One region of the Pseudomonas sp. BE134 genome, then DNA from elsewhere that is predicted to be linked to it. Evidence: predicted binding sites of a transcription regulator. Region 1 holds the regulator's gene; each other region holds the start of a gene.
What was found. Region 1 encodes FliA, which starts transcription of late flagellar genes. Its sites were predicted from a motif close to CTAAAGTTTNNNNNNNNNNNGCCGNTAA; they were not measured.

Region 1 (10,798 bases):
CATGGTCCATTTCCCCCATCAATCCATGAAGCCCTGAAGCTTCAACTCAATGGAGCGAGGGTTTTCACCTTCGGCGATCGACAGAATCCCTTCCAGCAACATTTCGCGATAGCGCGACTGGCGCAAGGCGACGGACTTGAGCTTGGCGGCAATCGGCAGCAACACCAGGTTGGCACTGGCCACACCATAGATGGTGGCGACGAAGGCGACGGCAATACCACTACCCAATTGGGTCGGATCGGCCAGGTTGCCCATGACATGGATCAGGCCCATCACCGCGCCGATGATGCCGATGGTCGGCGCGTAGCCGCCCATGCTTTCGAAGACTTTGGCGGCTTCGATGTCGCGGCTTTCCTGAGTGTAGAAATCCACTTCCAGGATGCTGCGAATCGCTTCCGGCTCGGCACCGTCAACCAGCAATTGCAGGCCTTTTCGCGAGTAGCTATCGGGTTCGGCATCGGCCACCCCTTCCAGGCCGAGCAAACCTTCCTTGCGGGCGGTCAGGCTCCAGTTCACCACGCGATCAATGCCACCGGCCAGATCAACGCGAGGCGGAAACAGAATCCAGCCAAGGATTTGCATGGCGCGTTTGAAGGCGCTCATCGGCGATTGCAGCAAGGCTGCGCCGATGGTGCCGCCGAGTACGATCAGGGCTGCCGGGCCGTTGGCCAGCGCGCCGAGATGCCCGCCTTCAAGGTAGTTGCCGCCAATGATGGCGACGAACGCCATGATGATGCCGATAAGGCTTAAAACATCCATCAGATACACGCCTCGACCAAGTGCTTGCCAATATCTTCCAGCCCGTAGATCGCATCCGCGAGCTCGGCTTTGACGATGGCCATCGGCATGCCGTAGATCACGCAGCTGGCTTCATCCTGAGCCCAGATCGCGCTGCCGCTCTGCTTGAGCAGGCGAGCGCCTTCGCGACCGTCGGCGCCCATACCAGTCAGCACCACCGCCAGAACTTTGTCGCCGTAGGACTTGGCGGCCGAGCCGAAGGTGATGTCCACGCTCGGTTTGTAATTCAGACGTTCGTCGCCCGGCAGGATTTTCACCGCGCCACGGCCATCGATCATCATTTGCTTGCCACCCGGGGCCAGCAACGCCAGGCCAGGACGCAGGATGTCGCCATCCTCGGCTTCCTTGACGCTGATGCGGCAGAGCTTGTCCAGGCGTTCGGCGAAGGCTTTGGTGAACGCTGCCGGCATGTGCTGGACCAACACCAGCGGCGCCGGGAAGTTCGCCGGCAACTGGGTCAGAACCCGCTGCAGCGCAACCGGACCGCCGGTGGACGTGCCGATGGCAACCAGTTTGTAGGCTTTGCGTTTCGGAGCCGGCGACGACGGCGCAGGCGCATGCGAACGAGCCGGTATCGGTACCGGCGCTGGACGCGGCGGTGCGCTGCTGGCGTAACTGCTGACGCTTGCAGAAACAGGCACAGGTGCGGGCATCGGCGCTGACACAGCGGCCGGGGCCGGTGCGCTGTAGGTGTTGGCGCGACGGTTACTGCGCGAAATGCTGAGAATCTTCTCGCACAGCAGTTGCTTGACCTTCTCCGGATTGCGGGAGATGTCTTCGAAATTCTTCGGCAGGAAATCGACGGCACCGGCGTCCAGCGCATCGAGGGTGACCCGGGCGCCTTCGTGGGTCAGCGAGGAGAACATCAACACGGGCGTCGGGCAGCGCTGCATGATGTGTCGAACAGCCGTGATGCCATCCATCATGGGCATCTCGTAGTCCATGGTGATCACGTCCGGCTTGAGGGCCAGGGCCTGATCGATCGCCTCTTTTCCGTTGGTCGCCGTACCGACGACCTGAATATTCGAATCCGCTGAAAGAATTTCCGAGACGCGGCGGCGGAAAAACCCCGAATCGTCCACCACCAGGACTTTGACTGCCATAAACACTCCATTAGACGGAGCGAGGCTCAGTCGCCCCGCTCCACCAGAATCAAATACGCCGCGTGGCGTAACGCTTGAGCATGCTCGGTACATCGAGAATCAGCGCGATGCGGCCGTCACCGGTGATGGTGGCGCCTGACATGCCTGGCGTTCCCTGGAGCATTTTGCCCAATGGCTTGATGACCACTTCTTCCTGGCCCACCAACTGATCGACGACAAAGCCGATCCGCTGGGTGCCCACCGAAAGGATCACCACATGGCCTTCGCGCTGCTCTTCGTGAGCGGCGGAGCTGACCAGCCAGCGCTTGAGGTAAAACAGTGGCAGCGCCTTGTCGCGCACGATCACCACTTCCTGGCCGTCCACCACGTTGGTGGTCGACAGGTCGAGGTGGAAGATCTCGTTGACGTTCACCAGCGGGAACGCAAATGCCTGGTTGCCGAGCATGACCATCAGCGTCGGCATGATCGCCAGGGTCAACGGGACCTTGATGACGATCTTCGAGCCCTGGCCCTTGGTCGAGTAGATGTTGATGGAACCATTGAGCTGGGAAATCTTGGTTTTCACCACGTCCATGCCCACGCCACGACCCGACACGTCGGAGATCTCGGTTTTGGTCGAGAACCCTGGCGCGAAGATCAGGTTGTAGCACTCAGTGTCGCTCAAGCGATCCGCTGCATCCTTGTCCATCACTCCACGCTTTACCGCGATGGAACGCAGGACCTGCGGGTCCATGCCTTTGCCGTCATCGGAGATCGACAGCAGGATGTGGTCGCCTTCCTGTTCCGCAGCAAGAATTACCTTGCCGCCACGGGACTTGCCCGAGGCTTCACGTTCTTCCGGCGACTCGATGCCGTGGTCGACAGCATTGCGCACCAAGTGGACCAGAGGGTCGGCCAGGGCCTCGACGAGGTTCTTGTCGAGGTCGGTTTCTTCGCCGACCAGTTCCAGGTTGATTTCTTTCTTGAGCTGACGAGCCAGGTCGCGAACCAGACGCGGGAAGCGCCCGAACACTTTCTTGATCGGTTGCATCCGGGTCTTCATGACCGCGGTTTGCAGGTCAGCCGTCACCACATCAAGGTTCGACACAGCCTTCGACATGGCCTCGTCAGCACTGTTGGCGCCCAGGCGAACCAGGCGGTTACGCACCAGCACCAACTCACCGACCATGTTCATGATTTCGTCCAGACGCGCGGTATCGACCCGCACCGTGGTCTCGGCTTCGCTGGCCGGTTTTTCCGCTGGCGGCGCGGCCGGAGCACGGGCCGGGGCCGGTGCGGCGGCGGCCACCGGTTTCGGTGTTTCGGCTTTGGGCTCAGGCGTCTTGGCAACCGGTGCCGGTGCGACCGCCTTGGCGACTGGCGCCGCGACGAAAGAGGCGGCAGAACCGGTCGCTACTTCGCTGAACTTGCCTTTGCCATGCAATTCGTCGAGCAGCGCTTCGAACTCGTGATCGGAGATCAGATCGCCGCCCGCTGCAGCTGCAGTCGGCGCAGCCGGTACCGATACCGAAGCAATGGCCGACTCCAGCGCATCCACCGCAAAGTTGCCTTTGCCGTGCAACTGGTCGAGCAGTGCTTCAAATTCGTCATCGGTAATGTCGCTACTGTCGCCTGCTGCTTTCGGGGCAACGGGCGCGGCGGGTGCGGCGGTCACGGCATCGACAGCGAACTGGCCTTTACCGTGCAGTTGATCGAGCAGTGACTCGAACTCGGCGTCGGTGATTTCGTCGCTGGCCGCGGCATCGTTGACCGGCGTGGGTGTAGCAACCGGAGCTTCGGCCTGAGCCTTGACAGCGTTCAGCGAGTCCAGCAGTTGTTCGAATTCGTTATCGGTGATGTCGTCCGATTCAGTTTCAGCAGCAGGTGCTTGCGCCGCTTCAGCAACGGGTGCCTGTTCATCGGCCGATTGCGGCTCGGCCAGACGGGCCAGTGCCGCGAGCAATTCAGGTGTTGCAGCCGTGATAGGGCTGCGCTCGCGGACTTCGCTGAACATGCTGTTCACCGCGTCCAGCGCTTCCAGGACCACGTCCATCAGTTCCGAATCCACGCGTCGCTCACCCTTGCGCAGGATGTCGAACACGTTCTCGGCGATGTGGCAGCACTCCACCAGCTCGTTGAGCTGGAGGAAGCCGGCGCCCCCTTTTACAGTGTGAAAACCGCGAAAAATTGCATTGAGCAAGTCCGCATCATCCGGTCGGCTTTCAAGCTCGACCAGCTGTTCGGACAGTTGCTCCAGAATCTCGCCGGCCTCAACCAGAAAATCCTGAAGGATCTCTTCATCGGCGCCGAAGCTCATTAAGGGGGTGCTCCTGAGGTCTAAAAACCTAAAAAACCTAAAATGCTAAAACTCTAAAATCCTAGGCTGGATAACAAATCGTCCACATCGTCCTGACCGGACACAACATCTTCTCTTTTATCGGCATGAATCTGCGGACCTTCACCCTGAGAGAGATGTTTTTGCGGATCTTTTTCAGCCAGCATCGATTCACGGTCATGTTCGATACCCGCAAAGCGATCTACCTGGCTGGCCATGAGTACGAGCTTGAGCAAGTTGCTTTCAACTTCGGTGACCAATTGAGTCACGCGCTTGATGACCTGACCGGTGAGGTCCTGGTAATCCTGAGCGAGCAGGATGTCGTTGAGGTTGCTCGACACCGTGCGGTTGTCTTCGGTGCTGCGAGTCAGGAAACCGTCGACCCGACGGGCCAGCTCACGGAACTCTTGCGCCCCGACTTCGCGACGCATGAACCGGCTCCAGTCCGTGCTCAACGCCTGGGCTTCTGCGCTCAAGCTGTTGACCAGCGGCGTGGCGCTCTCCACCAGATCCATGGTGCGGTTGGCCGCAGCCTCGGTCAGCTTGACCACATACCCCAGGCGCTCAGTGGCGTCCGTGATCTGTGAAACTTCCTCGGCTTGCGGCATGTCAGGGTCAATCTGGAAATTGACGATCGCGCTGTGCAGCTCGCGAGTGAGCTTGCCCACTTCCTGGTACAGGCCGCGGTCACGGGTCTGATTGAGCTCATGGATCAATTGCACAGCGTCGCCGAACCGGCCCTTTTCAAGGCTCTCGACCAGTTCCACTGCGTGTTTTTTCAGGGTCGATTCAAAATCGCCCATTGAAGATTCTTTATGCTCCATAGCTCCCCCGTGGCGCAGTGGATCAACCGATGCGTTCGAAAATCTTCTCGATTTTTTCTTTCAACGCCTGGGCCGTGAAGGGTTTGACGACATAGCCGTTTACACCGGCCTGGGCCGCTTCGATGATCTGCTCGCGCTTGGCTTCAGCAGTCACCATCAGCACCGGCAAGTGCTTGAGCTTTTCATCGGCGCGCACGTGGCGCAGCAAATCGATACCGGTCATGCCAGGCATGTTCCAGTCCGTTACCAGAAAGTCGATGCTTCCGCTGTTGAGAACCGGAATGGCAGTAGTGCCATCGTCGGCTTCGACCGTGTTGGTGAACCCAAGGTCACGCAACAGGTTTTTTATGATCCGCCGCATCGTTGAGAAGTCATCAACGATGAGGATTTTCATGTTCTTGTCCAATTCGACCTCCAAGCAGTCTTAAACGCGCCCAGCACCTGGACACGCCATTTCATTCAAACCGGCAATGCATTCGATGACTGTCTGGAGCACAACAGATCGCGACCAGTGCCGTTCAAAACCGCACCAGACTCGTTCGCAGTGTCCCCCACACTGCCTTCAGCGCGCTCGCCACTCCCCCAAACGCCCCCGCAAACGGGCCGCGCACTGGCTGTGTAACTGGCTGACCCGCGATTCGCTGACCCCCAGGACCTCACCGATTTCCTTGAGATTCAACTCTTCGTCGTAGTACAGCGCCAACACCAGTCGCTCACGCTCCGGCAAATTGGCAATCGCGTCCGCCAGCGCCGCCTGGAAGCGTTCATCTTCCAGATCGCGTGACGGCTCGAGATGAGCACTCGCGCCATCCTCGTGCAGCCCTTCGTGTTCGCCGTCCTGCAACAGATCGTCGAAACTGAATAAGCGGCTACCGAGGGTGTCGTTCAAAATCCCGTAATAATCGTCGAGACTCAATTGGAGTTCGGCCGCAACCTCGTGATCTTTAGCGTCACGACCGGTTTTAGCTTCAATAGAGCGAATTGCGTCACTGACCATGCGGGTATTTCGGTGGACCGAACGCGGAGCCCAGTCCCCCTTGCGCACTTCATCAAGCATGGCGCCGCGGATTCGTATGCCCGCGTACGTCTCGAAACTCGCGCCCTTGCTGGCGTCGTATTTGGTCGACACTTCCAGCAGGCCGATCATCCCGGCCTGGATCAGGTCTTCAACCTGAACACTGGCTGGCAGACGGGCCAGCAAGTGGTAAGCAATGCGTTTGACCAGTGGCGCGTAACGCTCGATCAGCTCGTACTGCGCGTCACGTGCCGAGTTCTTGTAGAGGTTGTAGCCACTGGCTGTCATAGAACGGGACCCGCGGTCTGCTGCACCAGCCGCTCGACGAAAAACTCCAGGTGCCCGCGCGGGTTGGCAGGCAATGGCCAGGTATCGACCTTCTGCGCGATGGCCTTGAAGGCCAGGGCGCACTTGGAACGCGGGAAGGCTTCGTAAACAGCGCGTTGCTTCTGCACGGCCTTGCGCACGCTTTCGTCGTAAGGCACCGCGCCGACGTACTGCAGAGCGACGTCGAGGAAGCGATCAGTGACCTTGGTCAACTTGGCGAACAGGTTACGACCCTCTTGCGGGCTCTGGGCCATGTTGGCCAGGACGCGGAAGCGGTTCATGCCGTAATCGCGGTTAAGCAACTTGATCAGCGCGTAAGCGTCGGTGATGGAGGTCGGCTCGTCGCAGACCACCAGCAAGACTTCTTGCGCTGCACGAACAAAGCTGACGACCGAGTCGCCAATACCCGCAGCCGTGTCGATCACCAGGACGTCGAGGTTGTCACCGATGTCGCTGAAGGCCTGGATCAGGCCGGCGTGTTGAGCCGGGCTCAGGTGAACCATGCTCTGTGTGCCGGAGGCCGCCGGAATGATTCGAACACCGCCCGGCCCCTGCAACAGAACGTCGCGCAGCTCGCAGCGGCCTTCAATCACGTCGGCCAGGGTACGTTTGGGTGTCAGTCCCAGCAGGACGTCGACATTCGCCAGGCCCAGGTCAGCGTCCAACAGCATGACGCGACGGCCGAGCTCGGCCAGGGCCAGTGACAAATTCACTGACACGTTAGTCTTGCCGACGCCACCTTTGCCGCCGGTCACCGCAATCACCTGTACGGGATGCATGCTGCCCATGTTATTTCTTTACCTTGTCTTGCATAGACGGAGGCCACATTACTGGCTGCGCGTTCGCTAAAGGAACAATGCATGGCAGGCCATCGATGTAGGTACAAAAACTGTTCATTACTACCTTAGCCGACCTGCTTGGTCGGGCTGTGGTAAATATCAGCGAACATATCAGCCATGGCTTCTTCGCTGGGTTCTTCCTGCATTTGTACGCTAACGGCGCGGCTGACCAACTGATGACGTCGCGGCAGATGCAAATCATCCGGAATCCGCGGGCCGTCGGTCAGATAAGCCACCGGCAACTCATGACTGATCGCCAGGCTTAACACCTCGCCCAGACTTGCCGTTTCATCCAGTTTAGTCAGGATGCAGCCAGCGAGCCCACAACGCTTGTAGCTATGATAAGCGGCTGTTAGAACCTGTTTCTGGCTAGTGGTTGCCAACACCAGATAATTTTTTGATTTGATGCCACGTCCGGCCAGGCTTTCGAGTTGCATACGCAGTGCCGGATCGCTGGCCTGAAGGCCCGCGGTATCAATCAACACCACGCGTTTGCGCAGCAGCGGTTCCAGCGCCTGTACCAATGACTGCCCCGGATCGACATGGGTCACCGACACATTGAGAATCCGCCCGAGCGTCCTGAGCTGCTCCTGGGCGCCAATGCGAAAGCTGTCCATGCTCACCAGCGCGATATTCTGTGCACCGTACTTGAGTACGTAACGGGCGGCGAGCTTGGCCAGGGTGGTGGTCTTGCCCATACCGGCAGGACCGACCATGGCAATCACACCGCCCTCTTCCAGTGGCTCGACTTCCGGTGTGGCGATCATCCGCGCCAAATGCGCCAGCAACATGCGCCACGCCTGACGGGGTTCATCAATGTCAGGAATCATAGCCAACAAATCGCGGGACAACGGGCCGGACAGGCCGATGCGTTGCAGGCGACGCCAAAGGTTAGCCTGGGCCGGACGGCTGCCTTGCAGCTGATTCCAGGCCAGCGAGCCGAGTTGCACTTCCATCAGTTCGCGCAGGCTGTTGAGCTCAAAACGCATCGAGTCGAACGCACGTGGGTCAACACCGCCGGCGGCAGGTGCCGGGGCGGGTGCCGCGCGACGCGGTTCGGCGTAGGTCGGTTCGATCAGCGGCTCGGCGGCCGTCAATGGCAGGCCGGCGAACAACTGGCGATTGGTGGTCTTGTCGCCTTCGGTTTCGCCGTCGCCACGCAGGCTCAATTCGGCCTGGGCCGTGACGATGCGCGACTGGGTCTTGCGCAGCTCATCCTCGAGTTCCATGTTCGGAACACGCGGGGCCAGCGCCGACAATTTGTAATCCAGCGCAGCCGTCAACTCGACACCACCGGCAATCCGGCGATTGCCAATAATGGCGGCATCGGCGCCCAGCTCATCACGAACCAGTTTCATGGCCTGACGCATATCGGCGGCGAAAAAACGCTTAACTTGCATAAACCACTACCTCAGCCGTTGGGCCCTACTGTCGCAACGATGGTCACTTGCTTGTTGTCAGGAATTTCCTGGTAAGCCAACACATGCAAGCCCGGGACTGCCAGTCGGCCAAATCGCGACAACATCGCGCGAACCGGGCCGGCCACCAGCAGAATCACCGGTTGACCTTGCATTTCTTGACGCTGCGCGGCATCGATCAACGAGCGCTGCAGTTTTTCAGCCATGCTTGGCTCCAGCAGAACACCCTCTTCCGAGCCTTGTCCTGCCTTCTGCAGACTATTGAGCAATATCTGTTCCAACCTTGGTTCCAGAGTGATCACGGGTAGCTCAGAGTCAGTGCCTACAATGCTTTGGACGATTGCGCGGGATACGCCGACACGCACAGCGGCCACCAGAGCGGCAGTATCTTGACTCTTGGCGGCGTTGTTGGCGATCGCCTCGGCGATGCTGCGAATATCTCGCACGGGCACCTGTTCGGCCAGCAGCGCCTGCAACACCTTAAGCAACTGCGACAGCGAAACCACGCCCGGAACCAACTCCTCAGCCAGCTTGGGCGAGCTTTTGGCCAGCAATTGCATGAGTTGCTGGACTTCTTCGTGACCGATCAGTTCGCTGCAGTGTTTGTACAGAATCTGGTTCAAGTGAGTGGCCACGACCGTACTGGCATCGACCACGGTGTAACCGAGCGATTGCGCCTGGGCGCGCTGACTGATTTCGATCCAGACCGCCTCTAACCCAAAAGCCGGATCTTTGGCGGTTATGCCATTAAGCGTGCCGTAGACCTGCCCCGGGTTGATCGCCAGTTCGCGCTCCGGATAAATCTCCGCCTCAGCCAGAATCACCCCCATCAGGGTCAGGCGATAGGCACTGGGTGCCAGGTCGAGGTTGTCACGAATATGCACCGTCGGCATCAGAAAGCCCAGGTCCTGGGACAGCTTCTTGCGCACGCCCTTGATCCGCGCCAACAGTTGCCCACCCTGATTGCGGTCCACCAGTGGAATCAGGCGATAGCCGACTTCCAGGCCAATCATGTCGATTGGCGTGACGTCATCCCAGCCCAGCTCCTTGGTCTCCATGGCGCGGGCCGGCGAAGGCAGCAGTTCCTGCTGTCGCTTGACCTCTTGCAGGGCCTGGACCTTGACCACGTTCTGCTTCTTCCAGAACAGGTAAGCACCACAGGCAGCGACCGCCGCCATGCTCAGGAAGGAGAAGTGCGGCATGCCCGGCACCAGGCCCATCACTGCCATCAAACCCGCTGCGACGGCGAGCGCTTTTGGCGAGGCGAACATCTGGCGGTTGATTTGCTTGCCCATGTCTTCCGAACCGGAAGCACGGGTCACCATGATCGCCGCCGCAGTGGACAACAGCAGTGATGGCAATTGCGCCACCAAACCGTCACCGATGGTCAGCAACGCGTAAACCTTGCCGGCGTCGGCGAAGCTCATATTGTGCTGGAAGATACCGACCGCCATGCCGCCGATCAGGTTGATAAACAGAATCAGCAGGCCGGCAATGGCGTCGCCGCGCACGAATTTGCTGGCACCGTCCATGGAGCCGTAGAACTCGGCTTCCTGGGCCACTTCCATCCGGCGCAACTTGGCCTGGTTCTGATCGATCAGGCCGGCGTTCAAATCGGCGTCGATTGCCATTTGCTTGCCGGGCATCGCATCGAGGGTGAATCGCGCGCTCACCTCGGAAATCCGCCCGGCACCCTTGGTCACCACGACGAAGTTGATGATCATCAAAATCGCGAAGACCACGATACCGACCACGTAGTTACCGCCGATCACCACCTCACCGAAGGCCTGGATCACCTTACCGGCGGCGGCATGACCATCCTGACCGTGGAGCATCACCACCCGTGTGGAAGCCACGTTCAGCGCCAGTCGCAACAGCGTCGCCACCAGCAGGATGGTCGGGAACACCGCAAAATCCAGTGGCCGCAACGCGTAGACGCAGACCAGCAGCACGACAATGGACAGCGCAATGTTGAACGTGAAGAACACGTCCAGCAGGAACGGCGGCACTGGCAGCATCATCATGGCCAGCATGACCAGCAGCAACAACGGCACACCCAGGTTGCCCCGACTCAAGTCGGCAACGTTTGTGCGGGCATTGTTGAGTAACTGAGAGCGATCCACCGGTTTTCCCCGTTCCTTTAAAGCAAACTTTTGACGC
Region 2 (10,798 bases), on a different contig from region 1:
TCGCCCCCCAGTGCATATGAAAGGCCATCCACCACGCGGCCGGTGCGCCAATCAGCCAGTAGCAACCCAAGCCGACCAGGAATGTGGTCTTGGCGTCCTTGAGCCCGCGTATGCAGCCCATTGCGATGGTTTGTGTACCGTCGAACAGTTCGAACCAGGCCGCCACCGCCAACAGGTTCACGGCCAGTTCAATGACCGGGCGAAACGCCGGGTCGTTGTGATCCAGGAACAAGCCGATCAACTGATTTGGCAACAGCCAGAAAACCATCGCAAAACCCAGCATCGCCGCCGCGCCGAAGGCAATGCCGACTCGTCCGGCCAGTCGCGCATCCAGCAACTGCCCGGCGCCATAATGCTGGCCGATCCGCATGGTGATCGCGTAAGAAAGCCCCGCCGGAATCATGAACGCGACCGATACGATTTGCAGGGCGATCTGGTGAGCCCCCAGTTGCGTGCTGCCCATGGTGCCCATGCACAGCGCGGCGAACGCAAACAACCCGACCTCCACCGCATACGTGCCGCCAATCGGCAGGCCAAGACGCCACAGCTCTTTCAAGTACTGGCGGTTTGGCCGTGACAGGCCCTGGCGCAAGGGATAGGCGTCATACGCCGGATGCCGACGAATGTGCAGCGCCAGCGCCAATGCCATCAGGTTGGCGACAATCGCCGTCACCAGCCCGATGCCCATCAGGCCGAGTTTCGGCAGGCCGAACATCCCGGTGATCAACGCATAGTTGAGCAGGAAGTTGGCCACGGTGCCGCCAAGGCTGATCACCATGACCGGCGTGGCGCGGCCAATGGCGCTGGTAAAACCGCGCAGGGCCATGAAACTCAGGTAACCGGGGAGGGCGAACGGCAGAATCAGCAGAAACTGCCCGGCCGCTTGTACGTTGCTTTCTGTCTGACCGAACAGCAGCAACACCGGTTTGAGGTTCCACAACAACAGCCCGGCCACCAGCGCCATCAACCACGCCAGCCACAGTCCGGCCTGGGTCAGCCGCGCAGCGCCGACGGTATCGCCCGCGCCCTGACGGATGGATACCAGAGTGCCAACGGCGGCGATAACGCCTATGCAAAAGAACGCTACAAACGAGTAGGTCGCCGCGCCCAGACTGCCGCCGGCCAGTGCTTCGGGACTCAGGCGTGCCATCATCAATGTGTCGGTGAGGACCATCAGCATGTGCGCCAACTGCGAGGCAATCAACGGCCCCGCCAGCCGCAGAATGGCCCGGAGTTCAATACGCGCTGGATGCTTCATGATCATCACGCTCGATTATCAAAGAGAACAGGAAAGCGTCGATTCTCGGCGCTTCACGGGGTTTGCACAAAGGGATAAAAAGGATGGGTCGCATGAGTAAGACTCATGCTGAAGAGTTTCTGCTACGGTAGCCGGATTGCGCTATAGGAGCTTTCCTCATGTCTCGTCGTCTTCCTCCCTTATATGCCTTGCGTGCATTTGAAGCGGCAGCGCGGCACAGCTCGTTTACCCGCGCAGCCGAGGAGCTGTCGATCACCCAGAGCGCGGTCAGTCGCCACATCCGTACGCTCGAAGAGCATTTTGCCTGCCGGTTGTTTCACCGCAGCGGGCGCAACTTGCAACTGACCGAGTCGGCACGGTTGATCCTGCCGGGCATTCGTGACGGCTTCACTGCCCTGGAGCGCGCCTGCAATACCTTGCGCGCCGAAGACGACACCCTGCGCATGAAAGCCCCGTCGACCCTGACCATGCGCTGGTTGCTGGCGCGGCTGAGCCGCTTCCGGCACCTGCAAGCGGGCAATGAAGTGCAGCTGACCAGCGCCTGGATGGACATCGACTCGGTGGACTTCAATCAGGAGCCGTTCGATTGCGCGGTGATCCTCGGCACCGGGCATTTCCCGCCGGACTGGGAGGCCACTTTGTTGTTTCCGGAAGAGCTGATTCCCGTGGGCGCGCCGAATCTGCTGAACGATCAGCCGTGGGACGTCGCGCGCCTGGCCAGCACCGAACTCTTGCACCCAACGCCCGATCGACGTGACTGGCGCAGCTGGCTGGAACGCATGGGCCTGACCGATCAGGTTTCGCTCAAGGGTGGTCAGGTGTTCGACACCCTGGAGCTGGGCATGATCGCCGCCGCCCGAGGCTATGGCGTGTCCATGGGCGATTTGTTGATGGTGGCGGAGGATGTGGCGCAGGGGCGTCTGAGTTTGCCGTGGCCGACGGCGGTCGCCAGCGGTGAGAATTACTACTTGGTCTGGCCGAAAACCCGCCCCGGAGGTGAACGTTTGCGCCGGCTCAGCGATTTCCTGTTGGGAGAGGTTTGGGCCATGGATCTACCGGCGGTGGAGCACCTGCGCTGAATCGATAGAGCTCAAGCAATAGAGGCCTTGAGCTATATCCCGGTTAATTACTCAAGTATTCGGTTCAACCGCCGAAAATCTGCAAGTGGAACCTTCGTACGGGTTCGCCGTTTTTGCCCATTACTAGAACATTTGCTGAGCGTTGAGCCGATCAAACCGGGTCAGGCCGTTCGGCCAGGAGCTGTCATGTCTCAACCCCGTGCCCGGATCGCCTCACAGCTTGGACTTGCGCTTGCCGTTATTCTGGCAATTGTCATCACTGGCAGTACCGTGTTCGCCCTGCGCTCGCTGGACACCGCCAACCTCGCCACCCGCGAAGAGCATCTGGCCAGTGAAGCCCGGCTTCTGGCCGATCAGTTGAGCACCTTTCACGGCACCTTGCGTGAAAGCACCCAGCGTCTGAGCGGTCTGTTCGAGAAGCGTTTCAGTACCGGGTTGAGCCTGCACCCGGAGGAACCGGTGACGGTGGCGGGTGTGCAAACACCGGGCTTGCATCTGGGCAGCGACGTGTTGAACAACAACTTCGAGGAAGTGGACGGGTTCAAGCAGATGACCGCTGGCGTGGCGACGTTGTTCGTGCGCAGCGGCGAAGACTTTATCCGGGTCAGCACCTCCGTGACCAAACAGGACGGCAACCGCGCCATCGGCACGCTGCTCGATCATGCTAACCCGGCTTATGCACGCTTGATGGCGGGGCAGAGCTACGTCGGTCGCGCCTTGCTCTTTGACCGTTCCTACATGACGCAGTACACACCCGTACGCGATGGCGGCGGCAAGGTGATTGCCGTGCTGTTCGTAGGATTCGATTACACCGATGCGCAGAACGCTCAGTTCGCCAACCTCAAACGCTTCCGCATCGGCCAGACCGGTTCGCTGGCGTTGCTGGATGAACAAAGCAAATGGCTGGTACCACCTGCGGGTGTGCAAGCACTGGATCAAGCGACTCCGGCGATTGCCGGTCTGGCGAAAGCGCCGGGCAAAGGCGATTTCTGGAGCGACAAAGCCGAAGATTTCTTCAGCGTGGCCGTTCCGTTCGATGGCGGTCCATGGTCGGTCGTGGCGAGCATGCCAAAAGCTGAAATCCGTGCGGTGACCTGGAGTGTCGGCATTCAATTGGCCATCGGCAGTTTGCTGGCGATGTTGATCGCGGTCGGTTCGGCGGTCTGGTTACTGCGCAGCAAACTCGCGCCGCTGGGTGATCTGGTACGTCAGGCCGAAGCCTTGGGCGCCGGTGATTTGAGCGTGCGCCTGAACGTGGCGAGCAACGATGAGATCGGTCAACTGGCCCGCGCTTTCAATCAGATGAGCCAGGCCCTGTCGACCATGGTCGAGCACATCCGAAAAGCCTCGGTCGAGGTCAACAGTCGTGCCAAGGCATTGTCGGGTCTGTCCGGTGGCGCTTACGAAGGAATGGAACAGCAGTCCGGCGAAATCACCAGCATGGCCGGCGCCGTGGAGGAGTTCAGCGCCACGTCCCTGAACATCGCCGACAACATGGGCAACACCGAGCGCCTGGCTCAGGAAAACGCACAACAAACCCGGATCGGTCGTACCTCGATGGACGAAGCGTCGTCGTCGCTTGAGCAAATTGCTGGCGCGCTGAACAGCACCGCGACCGTGATCAATACCCTGGGCCAGCGTTCCCAGGAAATCGGCGGTATCGTCGGGGTGATTACATCGATTGCCGAGCAGACCAACCTGCTGGCACTGAACGCCGCCATCGAAGCGGCCCGTGCTGGTGAGCAGGGCCGTGGTTTTGCGGTGGTGGCCGATGAAGTGCGTAACCTGGCGTCGCGTACTCGTCAGGCCACTGACGAAATTTCCGGAATGATCAGCAGCATCCAGCAAGAAACCGGCAACGCCATCAGCACCATGGAACAGGGCAATGTGCTGATGCAGGAAGGGTTGGCGCGTAACGCCAATGTGGCCTCGGCCCTGGCGCGGATTGACGAGCAGAGCCGTTCCGCCGGTCAGCAATTTGCGGCGATCACCACCGCGACCCAAGAGCAAAGCAGTACGGCGACGTTGCTCAGCAGCAACCTGCAAAGTATTGCACTGGCGAACAGTGAGCAGCGTGAAGTGGTGTCGAACCTGGCCGTGACTGCCAAGGAGCTGGAAAGCCTGGCGGCGGGCTTGCGGCATGAGGTTGACCGGTTTCGTTGAGGCGCCTTTGAAATAGCTATCGCGATGGGCTCACCTCAATTGCGGATCAGTCCCCAAGCTAATCGCACTTGGCACTGCTGGATACTTCCTTGCTCGCCTGTTTCAACAGGCTGCCCAGTTCAGCCGCATTGGTGCTGTTGTAAACCCGGCCGCCGGTGTTTTCAGCGATGCAGCGTGACGTGCCGCCAACACCGATTTTCACCACGTTGACGCGCAGGCGGGGTTGTTGTCTGGCGATTCGACGAGATACTGCGCAAACGTCCTGCCCGCAGCCGTCTTCTCCGTCGACAAACATCACGATAACCGCATCGTTATTGCGCCCGTCGACGGTACTCGCCGCGTGGGCCAGGCTGTCGGCCAGCGGTGTGCCGTCGTCGGGAGCCAGACCTCGAATCCCGTTGATCAGTCGCGGGCGGTCGCCGAACTTGAACACACCCCGGTCCGGTGTTCTTTCGCAGCCGGCGAAGGTGATCAGACGTGTGTCGATCTTCGGGTCCAGCCCGTTGATCATGCCGGCCAGCGAGTCCTTGGCGACGTCCATGCGGCTGGGTTTGGCGGTGAGACGCATGTAGCGATTCGGGTCCAGGAGCTTGTTGAGGTCACCACCACCGTAGAACCAGTCCTCGTCGGCTTTCACTGACCTGATGTTCAAGTTCATCGAACCCGAGGTGTCGAGCACCACCACGAATTGCGGGACCTCCGCGGCCGGCGCATTTTTACGGCATGCGAAGTTGTCCAGCGTCGGGGCTGGTGGCGGGGCTGGAGGTGGAGGTGGGGCAGCCACTACCGGTTTTGGCGGTGGAACCGGTTTTGGTGGCGGGACCGGCTTGGGTTCCGGTGCCGGTTTTGGCGGCGGTACCGGCTTGGGCTCCGGTACCGGTTCTGGTATGGGTTCTGGTGCCGGAACAGGTTTCGGTTCCGGTTCCGGTTCCGGTTCCACGACAGGCTCGGGGACAGGCTCGACCGGTTTCTCAACCGGTTTCTCAACTGGCGCTACCACCGGTGCCACAGGCGCTACAGGTGGAGCCACGACCACGGGCTCACGGTGCAGGAACCACCAGAGCCAGAGTGCCAGAAGCAGCAACAGCAGCGCGAGCAAGGCTGCCGCGATCCACCAGCCACGGCGCGAAGGTGGTACGACCGGCACCACCGGAACCACTGGCGGCACGATCGGTTTGGGCGGACGCAGGTTCCAGCGCACCACCAACGGCTCACCGTTGAGGCTGTAGAGTTTGTCCAGCTCAGGCGCGCCGAGCAGGCTGCGCAGGTCATCCGCTTCCGTCGGTTGACCGCGTTTTTGCAGTTCATCCGCCAACTGTCCGAGGGACGTCTGACGCACTTCATAGGTTTCCAGCAAGCGTCGCTGCGCGTCCTCGTTGAGGTCGGCATAGGGCGTGGGTTGGCCGCCCAGTTCGGTCCACCATTCCAGCACGTCGCCGCTGCCCATCCGCGGGATAGCAAACAGACTGGCGACGGTCGGCGGAAAGTGTTTCTGGATGAGGGCGACTTTGGCTTGCAGCGCACTCATCCCCTCCGATGTGGCTTGCGCATCCCTGATGACCCGCTGCATGACGACGATTCCTGAAAAAGTGCAGGCATCCGTCGGGATGCCCTGCGGGGTGAAAAGTTACTCTTCGTAGCCGAGGCTGAATTGCAGCTGATTGACCTTCTTCTGCAACGCCTTCAGCTCTTGCTGCTTGGCCGCCAGCGTCGCGGGCGTTGATTTGGTCGTTGGCGCCGCTTGGGAAGCCTTGAGCTGCTTCTCGAGGTCGGCGATCTGCTTCTGCACCTGGGCTTCATTGCCGCGCCGGGCCTTGAGCGAGGTCAGCAGTTGCGCCAGCGACTGATTCAGCGCCGCCTGGGATTTCTGCTGGCTGGCCAGATCGGTCTTGGTGCTGAGCTGCTGGGCCTGAATGTTCTCGTACACCTGATGGAACATTGCGTTTTGCTGCCGGGACTCGCTTAGGGCCAGCTCCTTCTGCTTGACCTGTTCGCTGTAACCACCGGAGTAGTCGCAGTTCATCTTGGTCAGCATGCTGCTGTCGCGATTGGTCGCATCGCACTCGCCCGGGTTGGTTGCGCAACCGCTCAAGGTCAGGACGGCAGTGATGACCACCAGTTTTTGTAGCGTCATGTGCTTAACCCAGTGTGATTGCGGAACGTTGGCTGTACAGAGCATCGACTTCCTTCTGCAGGCTGACGACTTTCTGGTTCATCCTCTGAATGTTCATGTCCACCTGCCTGATCTCGGCGCTGGTGCCTTGTGAGCGCTCGGCGTCTGCCACTTTGCTGTACTCGGTGACTTTGGTACGCATGTTGGCCAGGTCTTTACGCAGGCGCGCGATGTCCGAATCGATCCCGGCGATTTGCGCCTGTGCCTGGCTCTTGTTGACTTTTTTGTTGGCGATGTCCTTTTTGATCTGGGCGATTTGCGCCTGGTCATCTTTGATCACTTGTTGAGCGGTCTCGGTACGGGCGATCACCTTCTGCGTGTCTTGTTCGACGTCGCTGTTCATCTTCGCCAGACGGGTGGTGGTGTCGGCGTATTCGGCACGACGTTGATCCAGGTAATAGTTCGCGCCCATGGCCACGCCACACGCGGTAATACCGGCGGCGATGACGCACACGGTTTTGTTGCTGCTGTTGGACAGCGCGCAAGCGAGGATGCCGACACCGGCGCCGACGGCGCAGGCCTGGTATCCGGATTTGCTGAAGAACTCTGCGTCATTGCCCTGGGTCAGGCGCGGGTCGGCACCGTCGCCTTCGCCGAGCATGGAGCTGCCGGTGTTGGCGCAACCGGTCATTAGCAGGCTGCCGGCGACTACGAAAGCGATCTGTAGCTTGAAGCGAGTCCAAAGGCTGCGCGACATGGTGAAACTCCTACGTAACGGTGTTGACGCGTTGTTATTAAGGTGAGTTATTGAGTGACGGTTTTGCAGCTGGTCAGCCAGGCTTCAGTGTCGATTTTCTGCTTTTGCAGGAACGCCTTCTGATTGGCCCAGTGGGTGCGCAAGTAAGGTTTCAGATCTTGCAGCTGTTTGTTGCGGCTGATGATTTCTTCCATCACCGGGACTTGCGTTTCAAGCAGTGGCTGGCCGTACAAGGTAGCCGATTCCACCAGGCTGCTGGCGTAGTAACGGCTGAGTTTGTGCAGGCGATCCTTTTGCTCTTCGAGCTTGCCTTTACGCATGTCGCAACTGGCGTCTTTGTCCGCGGCTTCGCAATTGAGCTTGTAGTTCTTTTGCAGGAAGTCCACGTACTGGCCATCGTCGAGCATCTTGGTGCACAGGAATGCACCGAGGTTGAGGCTGGCACGGATTGCTTGGTCGCGGGTTTCTTCCTGCTGCTGGTTGCTGGCGCGCAGCTGGTTTTCCAAGGCCTTGAGCTTATCCTTGAGCGCTTTGTCTTCGACACCCGAGGCCAGGCTGTTCAGGGATTGAACCGTGCCTTTGTCGGCGGATTCCGCTTCCTTGCTGCCGGTACCGAGTTTCTTCCAGCTGTCTTCGATGCTGGCGACCCGCTCGCGAGAGGTAAGGGTCGGGGAGACCAGCACCAGTCGCAGGCCGGTGGTTTTGTTTTTTACCTGGCCTTCGGCATTGTAATACGGCTCTTCCTTACGCAATGCCGTATGCAGGTCGGCCTGCGCGGTCAGGTAGTTGCCGCCACGGACGACGTAGCCACCGGCCTGACCGTGCTGGCGGTCGAGTTTGTTCAGGCGAAACGGCTCGAACATCATTTCGTCGACGTTCCCGAGCATGTCATGCAGGCCCAGCGGATTGGGCTTTTGCAAACCGGACAATTGCACTTTGCCATTGGACGATTGCGCCCCGGCGAACCACTCATAGGCGTTGATGCCTTCCGGCATCGGGTAGTGCGTGTCGCGGAATTCAGCGGCACCGACTTCCAGCCCACCGCGCGCGGCGAACTCCCATTCGACCTCGGTCGGCAGGCGCAGGAAGCCTTGCGCGCCGTCTTCCTTGGGCAGCTTGCCGGCGGCGTTTTTGCGCAGCCACAGGTTGTATTTGTCGGCGACGTCGATGGCTTGCACCCAGCTCACCGCCGTTTGCGGCAAGCGCATCTTGGTGGCGGCGGTGGGGCAGGTGGCTTCGGTCAGCGCGGCGTATTGCAACTGACTCATCTCGTACTTGGCCATCAGGTAGTAGCGGGATTTGTCGTTCTTGGCCCCGGTAAAGCTGCCGGCGATAAAGGTTGGACGGGTCTGTTCGACGTAGCCGTATTCCGCGCCGTCCTGACCGATGTTGATCGGGTAGTCATCCAGCGGACCGGCGACCGGAATGAACACCTTGCGAAACACCATCGAGCCTTCGCAGGGCATCGGCAGCACCACGTCGGCGGCGTCTGGCATCGGGTTGTAATACTTCTCTTCCCAGCCCGCCGCCGAGGCGTCGAGCACGTAGCCGAGGCTCAGGGGCAACAGCAAGCCAAAACGTTTATAGCTCACGCAGACTCTCCGCAGGTTGGATGTTGATCGCTCGCAGGGCGCCGATCGCGGCCACCAATGCAGCGACCAGGAAGGTCAGGAGCAGGGCGGCAACGCCGTGCCAGGCGGTGATGTGGCAAACGAAGGTGCCGGTGGTCTGGCTGCTGCCGAGCAGGTAGTCGAACAAATGGCTGCCCACCGCATAAAACCCCAACCCACCAATGTAGCCGGCAAGGCTCAGCACCAGCGCTTGCAGGACCACGAAACCGCCAACGGCCCGGCGTTTGAAACCCAGCAGGCGCAGGACCGCCAGGCTTTTGCGTTTACGGTCGATGTTGGCCAGGAACGCGCCGACCATCGACGCCACGCAGCCGATCAACGCCGCCATGGCGATTACACCGAAGATCAGCCCCAGCACATGGTTGATGGCTTTGACGTTGTCGATGTCGGCCAGTCGGCTGGAGGTTTCGATATGTTGTTCGTTGAGCCAGTGTTCCAGCGGTGCGACCTGATCAATGTCGCGCGCATAGACGCGGGCGCGGGCATACAACGGTTGCAGATTACCCTGAGGCTTGCCGGTGTCAACGCCGAACCCACTGACCTGATAACCGTCGCGAAAGCGCTCCAGATCCAGCAGCAGCGGCGGGGCGACAAACCCGGCCGCACGACCGAAGCGGGCAGCGTCGAGCACGGCCAGTACCGTCAGCGTCATCTCGCCGCGTTCATTGACACCGTCCAGGCGACGCATGGCACGCAGTTGCACGCTGTCGCCAGCCTTGGCCTGCAAGCGTTGTGCTGCGCTGGCGCTGAGGATCACTTGATTGCCGACGGGGTTGAGTGACGCCAGGTTCAGTAGTGGGTCGCCCGGCTCGGTGGCGATGATTTCCGCGCCTTCGACAAACCGTTGCATGCCGATCAGCAGATCAGCCTGGGTATTGAGCGAGCGGGTTTGGCCGAGGGCAAAACCGGTCTCGGGGCGCTGGCGCAAACGCTCGATCCAGGCTGTGTCGTAGTTGCCGTTGCTGAGCATCTTCACTTCAAGGTTGCGCGGGTCGCGCAGCAGTTCGTCCTGCAGCTGGCTGACCACCCCGTGTTTGAGCCCGAACAGCAACAACAACGGCGCAATCACCGCCACCAGGGACGCGGCGATGCACAGCGAGACCTTGCGGTCGTGCCAGAGGTCTTGCAGCGCCAGTGATCCCAGCAGGTGCAAGCGATCAGTCCATCGGTTCAAACAGAGTCTCTCCCTGGCGGCTGATAGCGCCGAGTCGCGGCAAACCGAAATCCTTCAGCAAGGCCCAGTCATGGGACACAACGAGTGCACTCAGGCCCATGCTCGACACCAGGCTCAGCAGCAACTCGAACAAACGCCGGGCACTGTGAGGGTCGAGCGCGGCGGTCGGCTCGTCGGCCAACAGCAGCAACGGTTCATGGGCAATTGCCCGAACGCAGGCCACGCGCTGGCGTTCACCGATCGACAAGGCCTGTGGTTGTTTATCCAGCAATCCTTGCAGGCGCAACACGTCAACGGCGTGGTCGATGTGCTCGCTCTTCGCCGGCATCCCGAGCAAGCGGCGCGGCAGGCTGATGTTGTCCCGCACGCTCAGGAATGGCAGCAAGCCGCCGCTCTGCAAAATGAATCCCAAATGCCGTGAACGCACCGCTGCCAGAGCAGGCTGGTCGTCAGTCGCCAACAGATGGGCGATATCCTGAGCGTGCGCCGCGCCCAGCCGAAAGCGCTCGAGTTCCACCGGCGCGAGCAACAGGCCGATGGCTTCGAGCAACGTGCTTTTGCCACTGCCGCTTTCGCCGGTGATGGCGAGGATTTCCCCGGCGCCAACCTGCAAGTGCGGCAAT
Region 3 (10,798 bases), on a different contig from region 1:
ACCAGATAGGTGAAGCCAGAACGGTGATGAGTCTGGCAGTGGGTAATCACTTCTTTGTCTTTACTGATGCCGAGCTGTTCGAGGATCTGCGGCATGTCCGTGCGGATGCGCAAGTTGCGCGCCTTATCCATGCCCGCGGTCCATTCGAAATTGACGGCACCGGGAATGTGCCCGGCCTTGGCCGCCAGCACTTTCTCGCCGGAGTACTCCAGCGGCCCGCGCGCGTCCCAGATCGCCAGGTCGGCGGCACCTAAACGGCTTTGCAGGTACTCGCGGGTGGCGGTGGGTTCGTCGTGCAGGGTCAATGCCACCGGGCCGCCAACGGGTGCCGGAATCTGGATCGACATGGGCATGCCTTCTGCCAGCCAGGCCGGCAGGCCGCCATCAACGTAGTGGTACTTTTTGTGACCGATAACGTCCAGCAGCCAGATAAAACGCCCGGCCCAGCCGCCGCCTTCATCGTCATACACCACATACACTGCATCGCGATGGTGGCCCAGCTCTCCGAACAACGCTTCGAGCGCCGCTTTCGGTGGCATCAGCCCCGGCGCTGGCGCCTGCCCGAGTTGCGTGCGTTTCGGATCGACAAAACGCGCGCCGGGAAGGTGCCCTTCGGCATAACGGGCACTGCTGGTCAGGTCCACCAGAATCAGGTCGCGGGACTCAAGACGAGGGAGCAAGTCGCTCGGCTCGATCACCAGCGGCAAGCCAGAGAAGTCAGACATGTGAGGTCTCCAGAGCACAAAAGGGAGGATTGTAACGCAGCGTCATTGGCCGCGGTGGCTAAAGGTGTGTAGGGCTTTCTCGATGCACTGCGCGGTTTTGCCGAAGGCTTGCACGGTGATTTCCGAGAGCGGTCCGCCACCCTGATCTGCCACCACCACCATGATCACCCGACCATTATTGATCAGCGAGCGCAGCAACAGGTGTTCGCCACGGAATTGTGCGCGCAGGCTGGCAGGCAACAAGGCTGAGAATTGGGCGGTGTTGGCCGGTGTCAGGCGCACCTGAGCCTGTTGCGAGAGCAATCGTTGCAGGACGTTGCTTTGGTTCACCACGAAATTCAACCCGGCCGTTTCTTTTGGCAATCCGGCAACCTGATGTACCCGCAGATTGGCGTGTGTGCGGTCAGCCATCAAGATCATCACCCGGCGCATGCCGCACGCGACCAGGGCGTCCCGGGCGGAGGTGGTCAAGTGCATGGCGTTGGTGAAGGGGCTTGGCTCCAGCAGTAACTCGGCGCACTGGCTGCGCCACTTCGCCAGGTCTTCGGTGGTCGGCGCCGGTGCCGGTAGCAGCCCGGCGTGGATACGGTTCATGCCCGGCGGCCAGAGCAGCGATACGGCCGGGTGCCACAGGTCCGGCATGGTATGTAGCCGGGCGCTGTTGGCGGCCTGTTGGTGCAATTGCTGCTGCACGTCGGCCATGGGGATTTGCAGGTAAAGACTGGTCAGGTATTGCCAGCGCGCGCTGTGAGGACTGTCCCACGCCTGTTGCGCCGACAGCGCCAGGCCGTTGGCCAACAGCACGGTATTGGCCGGCTGATTGAGCCAGCGACGCAGGGTCGGATCGTCATCGAGGCGGTTTTGCTGGCGCAAGGGATGATCGCTGTCGCGGGCAATGCGCAAGACCTTGACCAGTTCGCGCTGCTCGGTCAGCAGCAGGCGATATCCCTGTTCCACCCAAATCGGCAGGCGCCAGAGGCTCACCAGGGTCTGGCATATGTCCAGCAGACGCACGCCGAACAATTGCTTTTCGACCTTGCGTGCCGATTCGCCTTTATGGAAGACCCGCAGCTCCCACTCTTCAAGCAATTGCGGATGGGTCAGCGCCATGGGCCATAGCGGCGAGAGAAACAGCAGGCTGCCCCAGTGAATGTCCTGCCACAGTCGCGCGAGGCGACTGGCAAAAAAACCGTTGGCCTGTTGCGTCGCATGCTGGCTGATCATCTGCAACTGGCGCAAGGCAATCGGGATCTGTGCCAGGGGCTCAGCGGGCAGGCGGGCGAGCAGTTCTTCGGTGCGTTTCAAACCGAGGCGATTGATCGCCACTTCAAGGTTTTCCGCGGGCTCGGTCATGCTGCCGTGGGTGTGACGGTTGGCTTCACGAATGATGCTCAAGGCCAGGGCAGGGCTGTCTTGCATGAGCTCTGCGATATCCCGAAGCGAACTGCGGTTATCGGCGATGGCCTTGCTGACACGGTCATGGGCATCTTGCGGAACTGGCAGGCGCACGCCATCGAGAAGCTTGACCCAGCCTTCAAGTGTGGTCGGTTTTTGAGTCGCAATGTTCGTTGGGTTAGCCATGGTTGGACGCAATCATCGTCTGCATTACCTATGCCCGGAGTAGGCTAAATTAGCTTTTCGCTTGAACGGCCTATAGTCTGGCGCAGTTTTGCCGATAAGGAGAAGAAGAGATTTTTCAACTTCCGAATATGACCTTGAACCCGACTCAGTAAGTGCTCTCCTACCTATGGCTAAAATTCTCGGCATCATCGTCGTATTCGCAAGCGTGCTTGGCGGATACGTGCTCTCACACGGCAAGATTGCCGCCCTTATTCAGCCTTTCGAGGTGATGATTATCGGTGGTGCGGCCCTGGGCGCATTCCTGCAGGCCAACCCAGGCCATATGGTCAAACTCACGCTGAAGAAAGCCTTCGGGATGTTCAGCTCGCGTTTCAACCACACCTTCTACCTTGAAGTGCTGGGGCTGATTTACGAGATTCTCAACAAAAGCCGCCGCGAAGGCATGATGGCCATCGAAGGCGACATCGAAGATGCCGCGGCGAGTCCGATCTTCGCCAAGTACCCGGCGGTGCTCAAAGATGACCGCATGACCGCGTACATCTGCGATTACCTGCGCATCATGTCATCCGGCAACATGGCGCCCCATGAGCTCGAAGGCCTGTTCGACATGGAGCTGACCAGCCTCAAGGAAGACCTGGATCACCCCTCTCACGCGGTGAACGGCATCGCTGACGCCATGCCGGGTTTCGGTATCGTCGCGGCGGTACTGGGTATCGTGGTGACCATGGCGTCCCTGGGTGAAAGCGATCAGAAAATGATCGGCGTGCACGTCGGTGCGGCACTGGTCGGTACCTTCTTCGGTATTCTCGCCGCCTACGGTTTCTTCGGCCCGCTGGCCCATGCACTGGCCCACGACGCCAAGGAAGAGCTGAACGTTTACGAAGCCATCAAGGCGTCGCTGGTTGCCTCGGCCTCCGGCATGCCGCCATCGCTGGCCGTAGAGTTCGGACGCAAAGTGCTGTACCCGGCGCACCGTCCTAGCTTCGCTGAGCTGGAACAAGCGGTTCGCGGTCGCTAAGTCATGGAAAATAACCAGCCGATAATCATCAAGCGCGTAAAAAAATACGCGGGCGGGCATCACGGGGGCTCCTGGAAAATCGCCTTCGCTGACTTCGCGACGGCGATGATGGCGTTCTTCCTGGTGCTGTGGCTGCTGTCCACTGCAACACCGGAACAGAAAATCGCCATCGCCGGTTACTTCAAGGATCCGGTCGGCTTTACCGAAAGTGGCACGCCGTACATCATCGATCTGGGCGGTTCTCCGACTCTGGCGCCAGAGAAAACCCTTAACCCTGAAGTTAAGTCTGAGCCCCAGCCAGACCGCGTCACCATCGACACCGAACAAGTCGAAGGCATGGCCGAGCTGGTTGAGAAGGAACGCCTGGAATTGTTGCTGCAAGAGTTGCAGAACAAGGTCGATGAAAATCCGCAACTGCAGAAATTCAAGGACCAGATCCTGTTCGAGATCACCCAGGACGGTTTGCGCATCCAGATCATGGACGCGGAAAACCGCCCTATGTTCGACTCCGGCAGTGCGCGACTCAAACCGTATTTCGAAGACATTCTGCTGGCCATGGCCGACACCATCAAAGCGGTGCCGAACAAGATCAGCATCAGCGGCCATACCGATGCCAAGCCGTACTCGGGCACCGGTGATTTCGGCAACTGGGAACTCTCGGCCAACCGTGCCAATGCCGCCCGCCGTGCGCTGATCGCCGGCAGTTATCCGGATCAACAGGTGGCGCGGGTGGTCGGTTATGCCTCGTCGGCGCTGTTCGACCGGGAGAACCCGTTCAATCCGGTCAATCGCCGGATCGACATTGTGGTGCTGACCAAGAAAGCCCAGCGCGCCATCGAAGGTTCACAGGGTGCGGAACCTGCGCCAGCACCAGCGCATAGCGGTACGGGCGAAGTGCCGGCCAAGCCAGCCGATCCGAACGCATTGCCGGCGGATAAAGAACCGCTGCCGGCCCATGAGCTTCGCGAGCGATTGAACATCTTCGAAAACCCGGCACCGAAACCGGCGGAGCCGCCGAAGCCGTGACCCACAAAAAAGCCGCGAGATGATCGCGGCTTTTTTGTGTCTGGAGGCTGCTGCTTAGTAGCTGGTCTCAGGCAAGCTGGCAATGATCGAGCGGTAGCTGTTCATCCGTTGCTGCTGCACGCGGCCTTCTTCGAGGGCCTTGAGCAGGGCGCAACCCGGTTCACGGTCGTGTTTGCAGTCACGGAAGCGGCAGGTGCCGATCAGGTCGTTGAACTCGATGAAACCGGCTTCGACGTCGGCACGGCTGACGTGGCCCAGACCGAATTCACGAATACCCGGGGAGTCGATCAACTCACCGCCACCGGGGAAGTGGAACAGCCGCGCGGTGGTCGTGGTGTGAGTGCCCTGGCCGGACAGTTCGGATAACGGGCCGACACGGGCTTCGACTTCCGGCAGCAGGCTGTTGACCAGCGACGACTTGCCGACACCGGACTGGCCGACGAACACGCTGATGCGTCCGTCCAGTTGCTCTTGAAGTTGCTCCATGCCATTGCCGTGATGCGCCGACACTTCCAGCACCGGGTAACCGAGTGTGCGGTAAACCGCCAGCAAGGCATTCAGGGCCGGGGCGTTCTGCTCGTCGATCAGGTCGAATTTGTTGAGCAGCAGCAGTGGCCGGATACCTGCGTGCTCGGCGGCAACCAGATAACGGTCGATCAGGTTGGCGTGTGGCTCGGGCAGCGGGGCAAACACGATGACGATCATGTCGACGTTGGCCGCTACCGGCTTTAACTGGCCACGGCTGTCCGGACGGCAGAGTTCGGTTTTACGTGGCAGTTGCGCCACGATTACGCCGATGCCCTGGTTGCCGGCACGCCAGACCACTTGATCACCGGTCACCAGCGCTGGCAGGTTGGCGCGCAAGTGACAGCGGAACACCTGGCCAGCCAGCTCGCCATCGAGAGCCTCGACTTCGACCTGTACACCGAAGTGCGCGATCACCAGACCCGTCTGTTCCGGACCCAGGTCGCCACCCTCAAGTGCCTCGACAGCCGAGGACTCGCGTTTGGCGGCGCGGGCAGCGCGTTCGCCCTGAATCTTTTCGATGCGCCAGTTTTGACGACGATTGAGTTGGCGTTTGGCCATGGGTGTTCCGTATCAAGAATGCAGCGATTAGGTAAAACGGCCGCGAGTTTAGCACGCCCCGCCGGTTGCCTAGGCTAAACTGCGCAGCATTGCCTAGGAGCCGACACATGCAAAACCCGCAGAATCTGATCTGGATCGACCTGGAAATGACCGGTCTGAACCCTGATACCGACGTCATCATCGAGATGGCCACCATCGTCACCGACAGTGATTTGAACACCTTGGCCGAAGGTCCGGTGATCGCCATCCACCACAGCGACGAAATCCTTGCCGGCATGGACGAATGGAACACCCGTCAACACGGCGGTTCGGGCCTGACCCAGCGCGTTCGTGACAGCCGCATCAGCATGGCCGAAGCCGAAGCCGAGACCATCGCCTTCCTTGAGCAGTGGGTGCCGAAGGGTAAGTCGCCAATCTGTGGCAATAGCATCTGTCAGGACCGTCGCTTCCTTTATACGCACATGAAATCCCTGGAAAGCTTCTTCCACTACCGCAACCTCGACGTCTCGACCCTTAAAGAGCTGGCCGCTCGCTGGGCACCGGACGTGCGCGACAGCTTCAAAAAGGGCAGCACCCACCTGGCGCTGGACGACATCCGCGAATCCATCGCCGAGTTGCAGCACTACCGTAAGCATTTCATTAAGTTCTGATTTCAAGGGGGCCTGTGCTGGCCCCATCGCGAGCAGGCTCGCTCCCACATGGGATTGCGATTTCCCTGTGGGAGCGAGCCTGCTCGCGATAGCGTCCGTACAGACACCCTCGATGAATGAATTGATTCTCAGGCGCCCTCTTATGGGGCGTCGATGAAGTGAGTAGACTGCGCGCCTTTCTGCAAGGACCGCCTCGCCATGTTGCTGATGCTCTACCTGATCGCAATCACCGCCGAAGCCATGACCGGTGCGCTCTCTGCCGGCCGGCGCGGCATGGACTGGTTTGGGGTGGTGTTGATCGCCTGCATCACGGCGTTGGGCGGCGGTTCGGTGCGCGACGTGCTGCTCGGCCACTACCCGCTGACTTGGGTCAAGCACCCGGAATACCTGGTGCTGACCTCGATCGCGGCGATGTTTACCGTCTTCGCTGCACGCTGGATGCGCCACCTGCGCTCACTATTTCTGGTGCTCGACGCCGTGGGCCTGGTGGCGTTCACCCTGATCGGCTGCATGACCGCGCTGGAAATGGGCCACGGCATGCTGGTTGCGTCGGTCAGTGGCGTGATCACCGGCGTATTCGGCGGCATCCTGCGCGACATCTTCTGCAACGACATCCCACTGATCTTCCGTCGCGAACTCTATGCCAGCGTCTCGTTCGCCGCGGCGTGGTGCTACATGCTCTGCATCTACCTGCAATTACCCGGTGAACAGGCGATTTTGATCACGCTGTTTGGTGGTTTCCTGCTGCGGTTGCTGGCGATCCGTTTTCACTGGGAAATGCCGAAATTCGTTTATAACGACGAAGCCTGATTTCACACGGTCCCTGTAGCAGCTGCCGAAGGCTGCGTTCGGCTGCGAAGCAGTCGTAAGTGATCAGATCCGCCGCGAGTCCTGCGGCCTCGAACGCAGCCTTCGGCAGCTGCTACAGGAGTCCGTGTTGTTTCAGGGCCCACTCGACATGCTCACGCACCAGTTCTGACGGATAGTCGCGCCGAGCCTTCAGCGCTTCCAGCACCGGAATGCTTGATGGCGCGTTCCCCAGGCCCACCGCCAGGTTTCGCAACCAACGCTCATAACCCGCTCGCCGTAACGGCGAACCTTCGGTGCTGCTGAGAAACTTCTCCTCATCCCACATGAACAGCTCTGCCAGCTCCGCGTTGTCCAGATTGTGTCGTGGCTTGAAATCGCTTTCTCCAGTGGGGCGGGCGAAGCGGTTCCATGGGCAGACGATCTGGCAGTCATCGCAACCAAACACCCGATTGCCGATCAGGGGGCGCAAATCTTCCGGAATCGCGCTTTTCAGTTCGATGGTCAGGTAGGAAATGCAGCGCCGGGCATCCAGTACATACGGGCCGACGAAGGCGTTGGTCGGGCAAATGTCGAGGCACGCCGTGCAGCGACCGCAATGTTCGGTGGTGTGAGGTGGATCGACCGGTAGCGGCAGATCGACAAACAACTCGCTGAGGAAGAAGTAGCTGCCGGCCTTGCGATTCAAGACCAGGGTGTTTTTGCCGATCCAGCCGAGACCGGCCTGTTCGGCGATGGCTTTTTCCAGCACTGGAGCGCTGTCGACGAATGCACGGAAACCAAACGGGCCGATCTCGGCCTGAATTTTATCGGCCAGTTGCTGCACACGTTTACGGATCAACTTGTGGTAATCACGGCCCAGGGCATAACGCGACACGTAGGCTTTTTCCGGCTGCGCCAGCAATTGCGCCATTTGAGTGTCGCCGGGCAGGTAGTCCATGCGCAGGGAAACGACCCGAAGTGTGCCGGGCACGAGTTCTTCCGGGTGCGAACGTTTGCTGCCGTGGGCGCCCATATACTCCATTTCGCCGTGGTAGCCGGCGGCGAGCCAGCGCTCCAAATGCTGCTCATGCTCTGCCAGGTCGAGGCCGCTGATGCCGACTTGCTGAAAGCCCAGCTCGCGACCCCAGTCCTTGATGGATTGGGCGAGGGCGGACAGGTCTGTAGGAATAGCGGGCATGAGGCGAGAGAAACCGGAGCTGAGGTGCGTATAATTCTGCCAGACATCGGAGCCCGAAGACGCATGCCGCACACTAAAGATGATTTACCCGACGCGCTGTATAGCGCTGCGCAGGTCCGCGGGCTCGATGCGAGCCTTATTGCGGCCGGCACACCGGGCTTCGAGTTGATGCAGCGCGCAGCCCGGGCGACCTGGCGTGCGCTGGTCCGGCAGTGGCCGTCGGCGAGTGAATTAAGTGTGCTGGCCGGTCACGGTAATAACGCTGGCGATGGTTATCTGGTGGCGGTGCTGGCCCAACGTGCGGGTTGGTCGGTGCGGGTACTGGCGGTCGGTGATCCCCAGCGTTTGCAGGGTGACGCAGCGTTGGCCCATGCCGAGGCCGTTTCCGAGAACATCTTGATTGAGCCTTGGACTGCGCAGGCTGAACTGCGCGGCATCGTGCTGGACGCGTTGCTGGGCACCGGTCTGACGGGTGAAGTGAGGGTGCCTTACGCAGACGCTATCGCGGCGATCAACGCCTGCGGATTGCCGGTGGCGGCGGTGGATATCCCTTCGGGCCTTTGCGCCGATACCGGGCGCGTTCTCGGGGCGGCGGTGCAAGCCGATCTTACCGTGACCTTCATCGGGTTGAAGCTGGGACTGTTCACCGGTGATGCCGCAGACGTCGTCGGTGATCTGGTTTTCAACAATTTACACGCCGATCCACAACTGGTTGAGGCCGCGTCGGTCAGCGCTCGTCGCCTGACGACCAGTAACTTGCCGCGCCTTGCCCCCCGAACACCGACGTCCCACAAAGGCAAATTCGGCCACGTGCTGCTGATCGGTGGTGATCGCGGGTTAGGGGGGGCGATCCTGCTGAGTGCACAAAGCGCTCTGCGCAGCGGGGGCGGCATGGTCTCCGTGGCCACTCGCAGTGAGCATGTTGGCGCCGCGCTGGCTAGAATCCCTGAAGCCATGGTGCTGGGCACGTCATCGGCCAACCAGCTGATGGAACTGCTGCAAAAGGTTTCTGTACTGGTGGTCGGTCCCGGCTTGGGGCAGGCTTCCTGGGGCCGTAGTTTGCTGTCGGCCGCGGCCAATGCGCCGTTGCCGCAAGTCTGGGATGCCGATGCATTGAATATGCTGGCCGAAGAACGTGTGAATTTGCCCAAGGACTGCGTGATCACACCGCATCCAGGTGAAGCGGCGCGATTGCTCGGGATCAGCACTGCCCAAGTGCAGGCTGACCGCCCGGCAGCGGCACATGCATTGAGCAAAAAATACACGACTGTCGTGGTGTTGAAAGGCGCCGGCAGCCTGATCGCCAGCCCCGATGGGCGTCTGGCGTTGTGTCATCAAGGTCATCCGGCCATGGCCACCGCCGGACTAGGCGATGTGCTGGCCGGGTTGGTGGGCGCTCTGCTGGCTCAAGGCATGCCGGCGTTCGACGCCGCTTGTCTGGCGGTCTGGCTACACGCCAACGCAGGTGAGCAACAAGGTAAAAATGGCCGTGGGCTGGCGGCCAGTGATCTGATCCCGGCCATTCGTCAGTTGTTGGAGGAGCAAGCACCGTGTCTGAAGTAACCCTGTACCTGGCTGATGAAGAGGCGATGACCGCTTTTGGCGCACATATCGCAAAAACCACCCAAGGGCACGGTCTGATTTTTCTGGAAGGGGACCTGGGGGCGGGGAAAACCACGCTGTCGCGGGGCATCATCCGGGGGTTGGGGCATGTCGGCGCAGTAAAAAGCCCGACGTTCACGCTGGTCGAACCTTACGAGATCGGCGAGATCCGTGCCTTCCATTTCGACCTGTACCGTTTGGTCGATCCGGAAGAGCTGGAGTACCTCGGCATTCGCGACTACTTCGATGATGACGCGCTGTGCCTGATCGAGTGGCCGGATAAAGGTGCAGGCTTTTTGCCAAAGCCCGACCTGACCATTACCATTAGCCCGCAAGACAGCGGGCGTTCGCTGAAAATTTTATCCCAGGGCTCGCGTGGCGAGGCCTGGTGTGCCGCTTTGGCATTGGAAACCAATTAAATGATGGGGTCAGGTATGCGCTTTCGCGCAATGGTAGCTGCCGTAGGATTGTTGTTTTTGGCGGTGACCGTCGACGCTGTGGCCGACTCGAAGGTCAATAGCGTTCGCCTGTGGCGGGCGCCGGACAACACACGGCTGGTGTTCGACCTGACCGGGCCTGTGCAACACAGCGTTTTCACCCTGACTGCTCCGGATCGGCTGGTGATCGACATCAATGGTGCGACACTCGGTGCGCCGCTGAACGTCAACACATCCAATACCCCCATTACCGCCATGCGCTCGGCTCAACGCACGCCGACCGACCTGCGGGTGGTTATCGACCTGAAAAAGGCCGTGACCCCAAAAAGCTTCTCCCTGGCCCCGAATGCCCAGTACGGCAACCGACTGGTGGTTGACCTGTTTGATAGCGCCGCTGATGCCTCACCGGCGCCGTCGCCAGTACCGACGCGTTCGGTCGCCACGATGCCGGCAGTGCCGGTCACGCCGGTTGAGCCGGCGATCAAGCTTCCACCTGCACCGGCCGGCAAGCGCGACATCATTGTGGTGATCGATGCCGGCCACGGCGGTGAAGACCCGGGCGCCTCAGGTTCTCGCGGTCAGCGGGAAAAAGACGTGGTATTGGCCATCGCCCGTGAATTGCAGCGTCAGGTCAATGGCATGAAAGGTTTCCGCGCCGAATTGACCCGCACCGGCGACTACTTCAT

Region 2: the regulator FliA is predicted to act here: its motif matches at 2,388-2,415, upstream of J2Y56_RS03215 (methyl-accepting chemotaxis protein).
Region 3: the regulator FliA is predicted to act here: its motif matches at 2,377-2,404, upstream of motA (flagellar motor stator protein MotA).

Annotation. Positions count from the first base shown of each region.
Region 1 covers NZ_JAVDUA010000026.1:40,905-51,702, forward strand. The annotation lists gene motD (flagellar motor protein MotD) at 1-3, opposite strand, end outside; gene J2Y56_RS20710 (flagellar motor protein) at 19-759, opposite strand; gene J2Y56_RS20715 (chemotaxis response regulator protein-glutamate methylesterase) at 759-1,901, opposite strand; gene J2Y56_RS20720 (chemotaxis protein CheA) at 1,951-4,197, opposite strand; gene J2Y56_RS20725 (protein phosphatase CheZ) at 4,251-5,039, opposite strand; gene J2Y56_RS20730 (chemotaxis response regulator CheY) at 5,062-5,433, opposite strand; gene fliA (RNA polymerase sigma factor FliA) at 5,602-6,342, opposite strand; gene fleN (flagellar synthesis regulator FleN) at 6,339-7,169, opposite strand; gene flhF (flagellar biosynthesis protein FlhF) at 7,286-8,620, opposite strand; gene flhA (flagellar biosynthesis protein FlhA) at 8,632-10,761, opposite strand.
Region 2 covers NZ_JAVDUA010000002.1:238,672-249,469, reverse strand. The annotation lists gene J2Y56_RS03225 (NorM family multidrug efflux MATE transporter) at 1-1,258, opposite strand, end outside; gene J2Y56_RS03220 (LysR substrate-binding domain-containing protein) at 1,417-2,337, shown strand; gene J2Y56_RS03215 (methyl-accepting chemotaxis protein) at 2,524-4,500, shown strand; gene J2Y56_RS03210 (VWA domain-containing protein) at 4,559-6,070, opposite strand; gene J2Y56_RS03205 (hypothetical protein) at 6,128-6,634, opposite strand; gene J2Y56_RS03200 (hypothetical protein) at 6,639-7,370, opposite strand; gene J2Y56_RS03195 (SUMF1/EgtB/PvdO family nonheme iron enzyme) at 7,418-8,962, opposite strand; gene J2Y56_RS03190 (ABC transporter permease) at 8,952-10,175, opposite strand; partial or broken gene J2Y56_RS03185 (ABC transporter ATP-binding protein) at 10,159-10,785, opposite strand.
Region 3 covers NZ_JAVDUA010000020.1:13,530-24,327, forward strand. The annotation lists gene J2Y56_RS17355 (rhodanese-like domain-containing protein) at 1-725, opposite strand, end outside; gene J2Y56_RS17360 (HDOD domain-containing protein) at 768-2,306, opposite strand; gene motA (flagellar motor stator protein MotA) at 2,473-3,324, shown strand; gene motB (flagellar motor protein MotB) at 3,328-4,350, shown strand; gene rsgA (small ribosomal subunit biogenesis GTPase RsgA) at 4,405-5,436, opposite strand; gene orn (oligoribonuclease) at 5,544-6,086, shown strand; gene J2Y56_RS17385 (trimeric intracellular cation channel family protein) at 6,285-6,896, shown strand; gene queG (tRNA epoxyqueuosine(34) reductase QueG) at 7,009-8,073, opposite strand; gene J2Y56_RS17395 (NAD(P)H-hydrate dehydratase) at 8,137-9,636, shown strand; gene tsaE (tRNA (adenosine(37)-N6)-threonylcarbamoyltransferase complex ATPase subunit type 1 TsaE) at 9,624-10,094, shown strand; gene J2Y56_RS17405 (N-acetylmuramoyl-L-alanine amidase) at 10,095-10,798, shown strand, end outside.